4 regions of the Mucilaginibacter gynuensis genome follow, and region 4 is predicted to be linked to each of the others. Evidence: riboswitches for the same ligand, from Rfam matches in the RefSeq annotation. Region 4 holds a riboswitch; each other region holds the start of a gene.
The links. A riboswitch is a leader RNA that binds a small molecule or an ion and turns the genes downstream of it on or off. The one in region 4 is predicted to bind S-adenosylmethionine.
Positions count from the first base shown of each region.

Region 1: another riboswitch for S-adenosylmethionine. It lies ahead of ABD894_RS01985 (O-acetylhomoserine aminocarboxypropyltransferase/cysteine synthase family protein); the one in region 4 lies ahead of ABD894_RS00740 (peroxiredoxin family protein).
Region 2: another riboswitch for S-adenosylmethionine. It lies ahead of ABD894_RS05580 (SusC/RagA family TonB-linked outer membrane protein); the one in region 4 lies ahead of ABD894_RS00740 (peroxiredoxin family protein).
Region 3: another riboswitch for S-adenosylmethionine. It lies ahead of ABD894_RS20430 (cysteine desulfurase family protein); the one in region 4 lies ahead of ABD894_RS00740 (peroxiredoxin family protein).

Region 1 covers NZ_BAABFT010000001.1:462,400-465,546, forward strand. Annotated here, with positions in the region: gene ABD894_RS01980 (trans-sulfuration enzyme family protein) at 1-851, shown strand, start outside; SAM riboswitch class I at 958-1,068, shown strand; gene ABD894_RS01985 (O-acetylhomoserine aminocarboxypropyltransferase/cysteine synthase family protein) at 1,307-2,632, shown strand; gene ABD894_RS01990 (homoserine O-acetyltransferase family protein) at 2,699-3,147, shown strand, end outside.
Region 2 covers NZ_BAABFT010000002.1:548,536-551,682, forward strand. Annotated here, with positions in the region: gene ABD894_RS05575 (KTSC domain-containing protein) at 220-669, opposite strand; SAM riboswitch class I at 1,069-1,177, shown strand; gene ABD894_RS05580 (SusC/RagA family TonB-linked outer membrane protein) at 1,634-3,147, shown strand, end outside.
Region 3 covers NZ_BAABFT010000013.1:27,658-30,804, forward strand. Annotated here, with positions in the region: gene ABD894_RS20420 (DUF5690 family protein) at 1-436, shown strand, start outside; gene ABD894_RS20425 (TIGR03364 family FAD-dependent oxidoreductase) at 433-1,557, shown strand; SAM riboswitch class I at 1,739-1,853, shown strand; gene ABD894_RS20430 (cysteine desulfurase family protein) at 1,960-3,096, shown strand; gene ABD894_RS20435 (peroxiredoxin) at 3,134-3,147, shown strand, end outside.
Region 4 covers NZ_BAABFT010000001.1:198,760-201,906, forward strand. Annotated here, with positions in the region: SAM riboswitch class I at 1-72, shown strand, start outside; gene ABD894_RS00735 (protein-disulfide reductase DsbD N-terminal domain-containing protein) at 169-615, shown strand; SAM riboswitch class I at 1,152-1,267, shown strand; gene ABD894_RS00740 (peroxiredoxin family protein) at 1,517-2,839, shown strand; gene ABD894_RS00745 (peroxiredoxin family protein) at 2,867-3,147, shown strand, end outside.

The sequences.
Region 1 (3,147 bases), 260 kb from region 4:
ATATCATATTACCTGATGATATGTACCATGGTTTACGCAACCAAATCAAAAACTTGTTTGCAGGTATACTGGAGTTCGATTTTATTGATGTGAACGATACCGAATTACTACAACAGCATATAAAACCCAATACCGGTGTAATATGGATAGAAACCCCATCGAACCCGTTATTGAAGCTTACCGATATTAAAAAGGCAGTTGCAATAGCTCATGCCAAAGGTATTAAAGTAGTGTGCGATAATACTTTCGCCACACCTGTATGCCAGCAGCCTATCGCGTTAGGGGCCGATTTGGTAATGCACTCGGCTACCAAATACTTCGGCGGCCACAGCGACCTGATGGGCGGCGCCTTAATTGCCGCCGAAAAAAGCGACTGGTGGTTAAAGATCCGCCAGGTACAGGAAATGGGTGGCGCTATCCCCTCGCCTATGGATTGCTATTATTTAGTACGAAGTATCAAAACACTGCCTTACCGTGTGCGCGGCCATGTAAACAACGCGCAGCTATTAGCCCAGTTTTTAGAAGATCATCCGAAGGTAGAACGTGTAATGTATCCGGGCTTGCCATCGCACCCGCAGCATGATATAGCTAAGGCGCAAATGCTGAGCTTTGGCGGGATGCTGTCTTTTTGCATAAAAGGCAGTGAAGATGATACCCGTAAGGTAGTAAATAGTGTAAAGCTGTTTACACAGGCCACCAGCCTGGGTGGTGTTGAAAGCCTGATAGAGCACCGTGCATCGGTAGAAGGGCTCGACACCAAAACGCCCCGAAACCTGCTTAGGGTATCAGTAGGTTTAGAGCATATTGATGACCTTATTGCCGACCTTAAAGCGGCTTTTAACAGTTTTTAAGCATAAATAAAAATAAAATTTGGAGATAAGTATTCAATTAACATATCTTTGAAACATTATTTGGTAGCAAATATTAAGATCATTGTTCCGCCAACCGGCGAATTTTGGTTTATAAAGAAGTGGCGAGAGATCAGGCTCAACAACCCACTGGCAACCCTTCAATTTGAAGAAGGTGCCAATTCCTGGCCCGGAGAATGGATCCCGGGGAATATAAATTAACCACCATGAAAAGTTTAGTACAAGTCAAAGAAAGTAAGATACAACAGGTTACCCCAACCGGCAATTCATTTGCTATTTGTATTTGTATGTGTTGCTGCTGTTGATTCAGTAACACGTTCCCATTTTCATTTTCCTGAAAAATACGCGTGTTGCTCCTGTCGGGATGCTATTATCCTGCTTTGCGCACACGGTAAAACAAACTGATCATTTACAAACAATTAAAATCTTAACATATCATGTCTACTACAAATTTAAAATTCGAAACACTACAATTACACGCAGGTCAGGAAGCAGATGCAACAACAGGTTCACGCGCTGTACCTTTATACCAAACTACTTCATATGTTTTTAACAGTGCCGAGCATGGCGCTAACCTGTTCGCACTGAAAGAGTTTGGCAATATCTACTCCCGCATAATGAACCCCACTACCGATGTTTTTGAAAAACGGGTAGCAGCCTTAGAAGGTGGTGTAGCGGCATTAGCAACGGCATCCGGCCAGGCAGCGCAGTTTTTGGCCTTAAATAATATTTTACAGCTTGGAGATAACTTTGTTACCTCACCATTTTTATACGGCGGCACTTATAACCAGTTTAAAGTAGCCTTTAAACGCATTGGTATCGATGTACGTTTTGCCAAAGATGATACTGCCGAAAACATAGAAGCACTTATCGACGATAAAACAAAAGCCATTTACCTCGAAACCATTGGTAATCCGGGCTTTAACATCCCTGATTTTGAAAAGATTGCCGCTGTAGCACAAAAACACGACCTGCCTTTAATAGTAGATAATACTTTCGGCGCTGCCGGATATTTGTTCCGTCCGCTGGAGCATGGCGCGCATGTGGTAGTACAATCGGCTACTAAATGGATAGGCGGCCATGGTACAAGCATTGGCGGTGTAATAGTTGATGGCGGTAATTATAACTGGGCCAATGGCAAATATCCTCAATTCACCGAACCGGCCGAAGGTTATCATGGTTTAGTATTTGGCGATGTATTCGGTATTGGCGGTCCGTTTGGTAATATCCAATTTATTATACGTGCCCGTGTAGAAGGCCTGCGCGATTTCGGTCCGTCGCAATCCCCATTCAATTCTTGGTTATTGGTTCAGGGATTAGAAACCCTGTCGTTACGCGTACAACGCCATATTGATAATGCGCTCGAACTGGCCAAATGGCTGGAACAGCATCCTTTGGTAGCCAAAGTAAACTATCCGGGTTTGGCATCATCACCGTATAACGCGCTGGCTAAAAAGTATTTAAAAAACGGATTTGGCGCAGTACTGTCATTTGAGGTAAAAGGCGATAAAGAAAACGCCGGTGCAATAATTGACAGCCTAAAACTGGTGAGTCATGTGGCAAACGTAGGCGACGCGAAAACGCTGATCATACAGCCATCGGCTACTACGCATCAGCAATTGAGCGATGAAGAGCAGCTTTCTGCCGGCGTTACGCCTACCCTGTTACGCGTAGCGGTTGGTATTGAACATATTGATGATATTAAAGGCGATTTTGAACAAGCCTTCAATAAAATAAAACAACCCGAAGCCGAATTGGTGTAAACCATTTAGCACGGGCTATACAAATTAAAAAGTCCCTTCCGTTGGGGAGGGACTTAAATAATATATATGAACACAGAAGTATTTAAGTACACTAAAACATTTACACTTGAGTCGGGCAGCGAGTTGCATGATCTTGAAATAGGTTTTAACACCTACGGCAAGCTGAACAAAAACAAGGATAATGTGGTTTGGGTGTGCCATGCGTTGACTGCCAATTCGGACGTGCTTGATTGGTGGCAGGGTTTATTCGGTAAGGATAACTATTTTAATCCCGAAGAACATTTTATTGTGTGTGCCAATATTTTGGGTTCGCCTTATGGTACTACTAATCCGCTAAGTACAAACCCGGTTACCGGGCAGCCTTATTATTTGGCATTTCCGCAATTTACCATAAGGGATATTGTTAAGGCGCATCAGCTACTGGCTGATTATTTGAATATCGAAGATATCCATATCCTTATCGGTGGTTCATTAGGTGGCCAGCAATCGTTAGAATGGTCAATTATTGAGCCTGA
Region 2 (3,147 bases), on a different contig from region 4:
CACCCACGTATCCTTCGACAAGCTACCCATGACATGTTTGTAAGTAATTGATTATCAAATATATTTTTCACATGTCATTGAACCCTTAGAGGCCACGGATTTTAAAACTCAGGCTGACAGTCCTACGTAAAAAACCCCAAACCTTCTCCCCTATGGAAAGAAAATTTGGGATCATATATTTTCTTAAATCCTGAATCTCTATTCTTGTATCTAAACCGACTACGCCGATGCTACCAGCTTGCTTACGCTGCGGTAAACGTAGTTGTTGAAGATATGCCTGCGGGCGAAACGGCCGGGTGAATCGGCGTTGATGAGCTTTACATAGATGGCTTTTGGCACGTCGAAATATTCATATTCGTTGCCATCGGCAAAGCTAACTTTAAGCACTTGTGATTTGTATTCAAAATCAACCATGGCCGATGCGGTTGTGGTCGCGGTGTATTCGGTGATAGACTGGGCACGGGTTTCGGGAGCAATACTCACCAAAAAGTGATAGGCTTCGATAATAGTCTTACTTTTTTCTTCGGCAGCTAACTTGCTTTCTTCGCTTTCCTGAAATTTATCGGGGTGCCAGGCTTTCATCAAACCACGGTATACCGATTTTAGTTCCTGTAGTTCGGCGGCTTCGTTAACGCCCAATAATTTCCTGTAGTCTACTATCTTTTTCATGCTTTCGTTCGTTTTATGTTATTACGTAAAAAGATGAAAGCCTTGATATTAAGCCCAATCTCCCCCCGAAAATAATTTTGCAAAGGTACGCTTTATACACCACAATTTTAAGCACCGGTTCACTATTATCAATTTGATAATATCCGCTTAAAATTTAGCGCCATTGGTAATTGCAATACACGGTGCAGATACAAAACTTTTATATGTATAAATACCTCAAGCTTTAAAACCTGCAATTTTTACACTATATAATTAACACAATAAAATATACTTGTAATACAATTAATTATACCACCATAAACCCAAACTGACAATAATCTGACAATAAAATATAATATCTATAGATTTAGTAGAATATATATTATATATTTGCAGCGTCAATCGTTCTTATACATCATTTAATTATCCAGAAAGACGGAGGGAAAGGCCCTGTGATGTCTTAGCAACCTGTACGCCATTGGTATAAAGGTGCTAATTCCTATCTGCCCCGTGGCAGAAAAGATAATGTTAACTCTGCAAACTGTTTGCGCTACAAGCAAGCATCTCAGCTTATCTCCGGCAATCTGTATAATTAATTAAAAATTTTATTTCTGTTCATCCATAATTGGGTGCGCCGCATTAGTTAATAATAACAAGCATATTCCCCACTATTAATATAACAAATAAGTAAATGAAAAAACGAAGTACTCACTTAAGTTTACCTACCTTAAAAACCACATCTAACGGTGCCTTAAGCACATACGTTTTCGCGCACATGGCTGTCATGTGTTGTTGCAGCTAACAGGCTGCCAGGTTATTTGCACCGGTCTTAATATACAGGCTACCACAGCGAGTAACGCCAAACAATAAATATTTAACACCCTAAAGTTGATACTGCTTTTAAGCGGACTGGCTTTGCTATGCGCTTGTTTCACGGCAACATCAATACAAACGGGAGAAACACAAACACTCACAAACAATTGTCATGTTGAAAACTTACAAATTATTAGTGGCCCTGCTTTTGCCACTCCTTTTTGCCCAAACGCTTTACGCGCAATCGGTAAAAATAAGCGGTACGGTAACCGCCAAAACCGATGGCCTGCCCCTACCCGGCGTTAGCATCTCCATAAAAGGCAGCACCAGCGGTACCCAAACCAATGTGGATGGTAAATTTACCCTTACCGCCAAACCGAAGGATATTATAAATGTATCATACATCGGTTACAAAACACAGGAAATTGTGATAAGCGAAACCGAAACTACCTTGCAAATTGTGCTTGATGAACAGGCCAATTCGCTTAACGAGGTGGTAGTAACAGCGCTCAACATATCTAAAGAGAAAAAATCACTGGGCTACGCTGTTCAGGGTTTAAAATCGAAAGATATATCAGAGGCTAAAGAAACCAATATTATCAATGCTTTATCGGGTAAAATAGCAGGTGTAAACGTTACCAGCAGCCAGGGCGATATGGGTTCGGCACGTATCATTATACGCGGCGAAACTTCTATTGCCGGTAACAACCAGCCGTTATTTGTGGTAGATGGTGTGCCTGTAGATAACGCCCAAAACCAGGGCACCAGCGGGTCAAGGGATTTCGCCAACGTACTGTCCGACTTAAATTCAGAAGATATTGAATCGTTAACTGTGCTGAAAGGTCCTAACGCGGCAGCATTATATGGTTCACGTGCGGCAGGTGGTGTTATACTCATCAAAACCAAATCGGGAAAGAATAGCAAAGGTTTAGGCATTACGCTTAACTCAAACACCAGCTTTTCGAGCCTGCTTACCTTGCCCGATTATCAAAACGCTTACGGACAAGGCTCTAACGGTAAATTCAGTTACGTGGATGGTAAAGGTGCTGGTATTAATGATGGTGTAGATGAAAGCTGGGGCCCTGCATTGGATGGCCGCCTGATCCCTCAATTCTTCTCGAATGGTAAAGCAGAGCCTTTTGTAGCCCACCCTAACAATGTTAAAGATTACTTTAACACCGGTTATACATACAACAACGGTGTGGCCGTTACCGGTTCTGATGAAAAGTTCGACTACCGTTTATCATACAATAACCTGCATCAAACAGGCGTAGTGCCCAATTCATCGCAAGGTAAAAACGCTTTCGCGCTCAATACTACCTATCGTGTAAACGATAAACTGACTATTAACGCGGTGGCCAACTACATTAAGGATGATGCCGATAACCTACCCGGCGCTTATGGCAAGCGCGCTACCAGCACCATGCTACAATTCACATGGTTCGGTCGCCAGGTTGATATTAACCAGTTAAGGAATTATCGTAATGCCGATGGCAGTACCTTTAACTGGAACAACAGCTATTACAGCAACCCATACTTTGTAGCCTACGAAAATACCGTTGCACAACACCGCAACCACTTTTTAGGCAATGTGGAATTAAACTACAAGATCATCGACGGACTGTCTGCCAACTTCCGTATAGGTACCGATCAATATACCGACAGGCGCAAGATCAAAGTTGCCTA
Region 3 (3,147 bases), on a different contig from region 4:
CTTACGGGCATTCAGCGTTATTCACCTCATGATCATCGGCGGCTGTGTGCTGGTAGGCGTGTCAACCATATTGTTTGATCTGGAAGCCATCAGCGCAATAACATGGATGACTATGGCCGGATTAGGTTTATACCTGGGTTATGTACCTTACAACGCTATTTTCTTCGAGCGGATGATCGCTTCATTTAAATACCGAAGCAACGTGGGTTTTGTGATGTACATAGCCGATGCCGCCGGATATTTGGGCAGCGTAAGCGTATTACTTATCAAAGAACTTGGCAGACCTACCATTAGCTGGGGCGCGTTTTTTAAGGAAGGCGTTTTGATCGTTGCCATAGTTGGCGGCGTAAGCGCGGTAATGTCATTAATATATTTTTTACAAAGTGCGCGAAAAAGTAACAAAAGCGCCAAAAATTTAAACATCATCACGGTATGAAACAAAAGTCGGCAATAGTTATAGGAGCAGGCATAGTGGGCCTTGCAACGACAAGGGCACTGGCTACACGAGGTTATAAAGTCACCGTATTTGAACGTAACGAGCGTGCTGTGGGTGCATCAATACGTAATTTTGGTATGGTGTGGCCAATAGGGCAGGCCACCGGGCCAATGTTTGAAAGGGCCATGTTATCGCGCAGCATCTGGAAAACAGTTTGTACCGAAGCCGATATTTGGCATGACGAAGTTGGCTCGCTGCACTTGGCTTATCACGATGATGAGCTACAGGTAATTGCCGACTATGTGGAAGCCAACAAAAATGACCGCGACTGTGCCTTACTTACACCGGCCGAAGCGCTGCAAAGATCACCGGCTGTAAACCCGGATGGTTTAAAGGGTGCTTTATGGAGCGGTGAGGAAATGATCATCGAGTCGCGGGTAGCAGTAGGGCAGGTGGCCGCATACCTTGCCGGCAAGTTTGGTGTAGAGTTTCACTGGAACACGGCCATAAGCCAAATTCAAGCGCCAAAGGTTTACTCCGGTAAACGTACCTGGGAGGCCGACGAAATATTTGTATGTAGCGGTGCCGATTTTGAAACCCTGTATCCCGAATTATTCCTGCAAACCAATATCAGCAAATGTAAATTGCAAATGATGCGTTTGGTTACCCAGCCCGAAGGTTGGCGCATAGGTCCGTCGCTTTGCGGTGGTTTATCTATGATCCATTATCCGGGTTTTCAAATCGCGGCATCATTGCCTGCGCTTAAGCAACGTTATGAGGAGCAATATGCTGAACATTTAAAATGGGGCATCCACGTAATGGTATCGCAGAATGGCGGCGGCGAGCTCACCATAGGCGATTCGCACGAATATGGTTTGGTGCATGACCCGTTCGATAAGGAATTCATTAACAAACTAATTACCGATTACCTGCATACCTTCGCTACTTTTAAAGACTGGAAACTGTTGCAATCGTGGCATGGTATCTACCCCAAAATGATGAACGGCGAAACTGAATTTATAACCGATCCGGAACCGGGTGTAACCATTATCAACGGTGTTGGCGGCAACGGGATGACGCTGTCATTCGGTCTTTGCGAGCAATATTTTGCGGGCAGATGATCTGCTAATTGAGCTTTTCAACAACCTAAATAGAGAAAAAAGCGTCTGGTTTAATTACCGGGCGCATTTTTATTTAGCTGTAAATCAGTATTAAATAAATTATTTCAAATAAAAACTATAAAATCTATGTAAATAGTAGTTTAAATATGTATGTTTGCATCATAATAATTGTTCTTTATTATACTTATCCAGAAAGACAGAGGGAAAGGCCCTATGACGTCTTAGCAACCTGTACCGGCTCTTGAGCTTGTAAAAGGTGCTAATTCCTGCTCCGCCACAAAGGAGGAAGATAAGATGACAAATATTTTAAGACTCGCTCAGTAGCTTTTCTTTTTTGCCTCTTTTCCGGATAAGTCGATACAAAAACATAACTGTTAACGATTTATAAAAAAGAGAAACAAAATGAGAATTTACCTTGATAACGCCGCAACTACTCAACTCGATAGCGAGGTATTTACCACCATCACCCCTTACTTACTCGAATTTTTCGGAAACCCTTCGTCGCATCACGAGCATGGCAGGCAGGTAAAAAGCGCTATTGAGCAGGCAAGGCAAACCATTGCAGGTTTACTGAACGCCTCGCCAAACGAGATCATCTTTACCAGCGGCGGCACCGAGGCCGATAATACTGCCATACTATCAAGCGTACGTTCTCATCAAATAAAACACGTAATTACTACGCCCTTTGAGCACCACGCGGTACTGCACACACTGGAAGAGCTGCAAAAACAGGGCGAAATAAAATTAAGCTTCATCAATATAGATAGCAGGGGTAACCTTGATATCGATCACCTCGAAACCTTGTTGCAAAACAATACACGTTCGCTGGTATCGGTAATGCATGCCAATAATGAAATTGGTAACCTGAACGATATCGAATTGATCGGCGAGGTCTGTTGTAGCTACAGGGCAATTTTTCATTCAGACACAGTTCAAACCATCGGGCATTACCGCCACGATCTGTCAAAACTAAAAACGCATTTTATAGCAGCTTCGGCACACAAGTTTCATGGGCCAAAAGGGGTAGGTTTTCTTTACTGCCGCGATGGTGTACAGCTTTCGAGGTTATTACATGGCGGCTCGCAGGAGCGCAAATTAAGGGCAGGTACCGAGAATATTCACGGTATAATTGGTTTGGCAAAAGCGTTGGAAATAGCTTACCGCGATATTGATGAGCATCAAAAATATATACAAACATTAAAAAACAGGATGATCTATAAACTACAGGAGCAGGTTGGCGATGTATATTTCAATGGTAATTCGGCCATTGCAGATAAAAGCCTTTACACTGTGCTAAGCGCGAGCTTGCCGGTTAACGCCAATGCTTTCGATCTGTTAGCTTATCTCGATCAAAACAATATATCGGTATCAGGCGGCAGTGCCTGCTCTACCGGTTCGGCATCGCATGTATTACAGGCCATCAATGCCGATGCATCGAGGAACACCATTCGTTTTTCGTTCAGTAAATACAATACCGCTGCCGAAATTGACCATGCAGTAAGCGTATTGGCAGCAGTTTATGATTCGGTTGCCGCATAATTAATTAGGATACAAACAACATAAATACATAATCACCATGAGTTTACGATT
Region 4 (3,147 bases):
AGCAACCTGTACATCCTAATACATGTAAAAGGTGCTAACTCCTGCTTCGCGATATGCGGAGATAGATAAGATGAAAAGATTTCCAGATACATAGCTGTCTCTTTTTGCCTCTCAGGATAAGTCAAATACCAGGAACATTAATTTGACATACAAAACAGCTATACAAGCATGAAAAAAATATACTTATTATCATTTATACTCCTACTAAGCTTTGGCGCTTACAGCCAGATACAGGAACCTGTTAAATGGGCTTACGCTGCTAAAAAAACGGGCAATAACGAGGCAGTAATATTTGTTAAGGCTACCATTGATAAAGGCTGGCACATTTACTCGCAAAACATTGCCGAAGGCGGGCCAACCAAAACAGAACTAAAGTTTGCCGCGTCGGAAGATATTTCGCTGTTAGGCAAACCATCCGAACCCAGACCCATTAAAAAGTTTGAAAAGTACTTTGGGGTGAACGTTGCCTATTTTGAAAAACAGGTAATATTTCAGCAAAAAATAAAGCTTAATAAAAACAACCCGGTAGTAAAAGGCACTATCACTTTTTTAGCGTGCAGCAACAAAGAGTGCCTGCCGCCCGAGGATATTGAATTTACCGTAGCGGTAAAATAATATACCCGTAATAATAAAAAATACTGCTATAATAATTATAGCTAAACCTTACACATATATCAATATACCACCGATTGATTTATAAATAGGAGGGAACAGTGCAATACCCGTGAAGCTGACCGATTAGGAAAGGCAGTGGGTTTAAATCTGATCCTGACAAACTGAAATTAAATTTATAAACAAATGAAGAACGGTATTTTTGATGATCAAACCGCATTGCGCTATTTAAACAGCTATTGCTTAGCAGTTTTACCCGGTTGCTGCTGTTGTAATTAAAGTTTTTACCTGTCTGTTAACCCGGATACCGCCTTGAAAAACAAGTCCGGCATCCTGGCTGTAAAGAGGTATTGCTTTATGCAATGGTGGTAATTTCATTCAGCTTGCTTTTCCGAACAGTCCAGGATGTTGGTCATCCATATTTAAACAATATATCAAACTAAATAAAAATAAATACTACTAATTCTATAGATAAACTTGTATTATTGATTTTTATTGTTACCTTTACGCCATCTAATTAACCCCACCATTAATTAGTTGATTTATAAAGAAGAAGGGAGAGGAAGTCTCGATGATCTTCTAGCAACTTTTCATTCAGTAATGAAATAAGTGCTTTACTTTTTTCCGAAGGGATGTTCCTCCGGAAATATAAATTAACTAGTGTTATGCAAAATTTGAATTATCTCTTTTTAGCCAAACAATCAAGCGCAACCACCGTGCGATGTTGTTGTATGTGCATGTAGTTCCCCGGGGTTTCTCCGCATAAAATTTATCGGAATTATTTACCGTGAGCTGTAGCTGTTTAGCTGCGGGTAAGGGACTGCTTATGCCTCAAATTTAAGCACACTACTTAATGTTCAATTAAGCAGTAAACAAAATTTAACAACTATAAATCACACAAAAAATGAACTTCAAAAATTATCTATCTAAAGCAAAATACCTTTCATTGGGATTGTTGCTAAGTGGTACAGCGTTAGCCGGCGATAAAAACCCGCCTGCAAAATTTATTAAAGAAGGTGTTTGGCGCGGTGTATTCACCGTAAGCGAATCGCAAGTGCCGTTCAACTTCGAGCTGAAAGGTAAAGATGCCGAGCATGCCGTATTTACCCTGTTAAACGGTTCACGCCGCGATAACTTCCACGTACAGCTGCTGGGTAAAGATTCGGTATTTATCAAAATGAATACTTATGACGCGGCCCTCGTTGCCAAAATAAACGATGACGGAACCCTAAGCGGCGAATATCGCAGCCTGGTGCCCAACTTCCGTGGTAACGCGTTGCCATTTACAGCTGAGCATGGTAAAACTTATCGCTTTGTTGAGCCTGGTAAAGATGTTGCTCCTACAGCAGATCTTACCGGTAAATGGGAGCTTAAATTATACAGCAAAGAGGCTGTGCCAGCTTCAATAGCCCTGTTAAAACAAAAAGGCAACAAACTTACCGGCGTGGTAATGACGGTGGTAGGCGATAGCCGCGAAATTGAAGGTACTATACAAGGCAACGAGTTCGCGCTATCGGGCTTTACCGGCCCAAGCCCTTTTATTATTAAAGGAAAAATAAACGATGACGGTACACTATCTGGCGAAGAAGGCTTCGGCATATACAAAAACCTGAAGTTTGACGCTACCAAAAACAACGATGTTGAACTCCCCGATCCTTATAAACTCACCTTTTTAAAAGAAGGCTACAAAAAGCTTGATTTTACCTTCCCCGATCTGAATGGCAAGCAGGTATCGTTAAGCGATAGTAAATACAAAGGCAAGGTAGTAATTGTTGAAATTATTGGTACCTGGTGCCCTAACTGTACAGACCAAACCGTGTTTTTATCGCCATGGTTCAACAAAAATAAAAAACGTGGTGTAGAGGCTATCGCTATCGGCTTTGAGCAAAAAGACAGCCTGGAGTATGCTAAATACACTTTAGGTAAACTGCGCGATAAGTACAATATCGGTTACGATATTCTGTTCGGTGGCCTGGCCGATAAAAAACTGGTAGCTCAAAAACTGCCTGCGATTAACAAGTTCATCGCTTTCCCTACCACAATAATTATTGACCGTAAGGGCGATGTACGTGAAATATACACTGGCTACACCGGCACGGTTACAGGCAAATATTTTGACGATTACGAAAAGAAATTCAACAAAGTACTGGATGCCTTAATAGCCGAACCGGCACCGGAAAGCGCGGCTAACACGCAGGATGCAGGTAATACAGTACAAGGTAAATAACAAACCGACCTCATATAAACAACCATTATGAAAACAATTAAATTTTTAAAAGGCACCGCGCTGCTGTCGGCAGGTTTACTGTTCAGCGGGGCTGTACTGGCCGGCGACAAGGAACCGGCTGCAAAAGTGATTAAGGAAGGTGTATGGCGGGGCGTATTTAACGTGAGCGAAACACAGGTACCTTTCAACTTTGAGTTTAAGGGGAAAGATCTGGAGCACGGCACTTTCACGTTGCTGAACGGTACCCGTCGTGATGATTTCCATGTGCAGCGCCTGGGTAAAGATTCGGTATTCATCAAAATGAATAC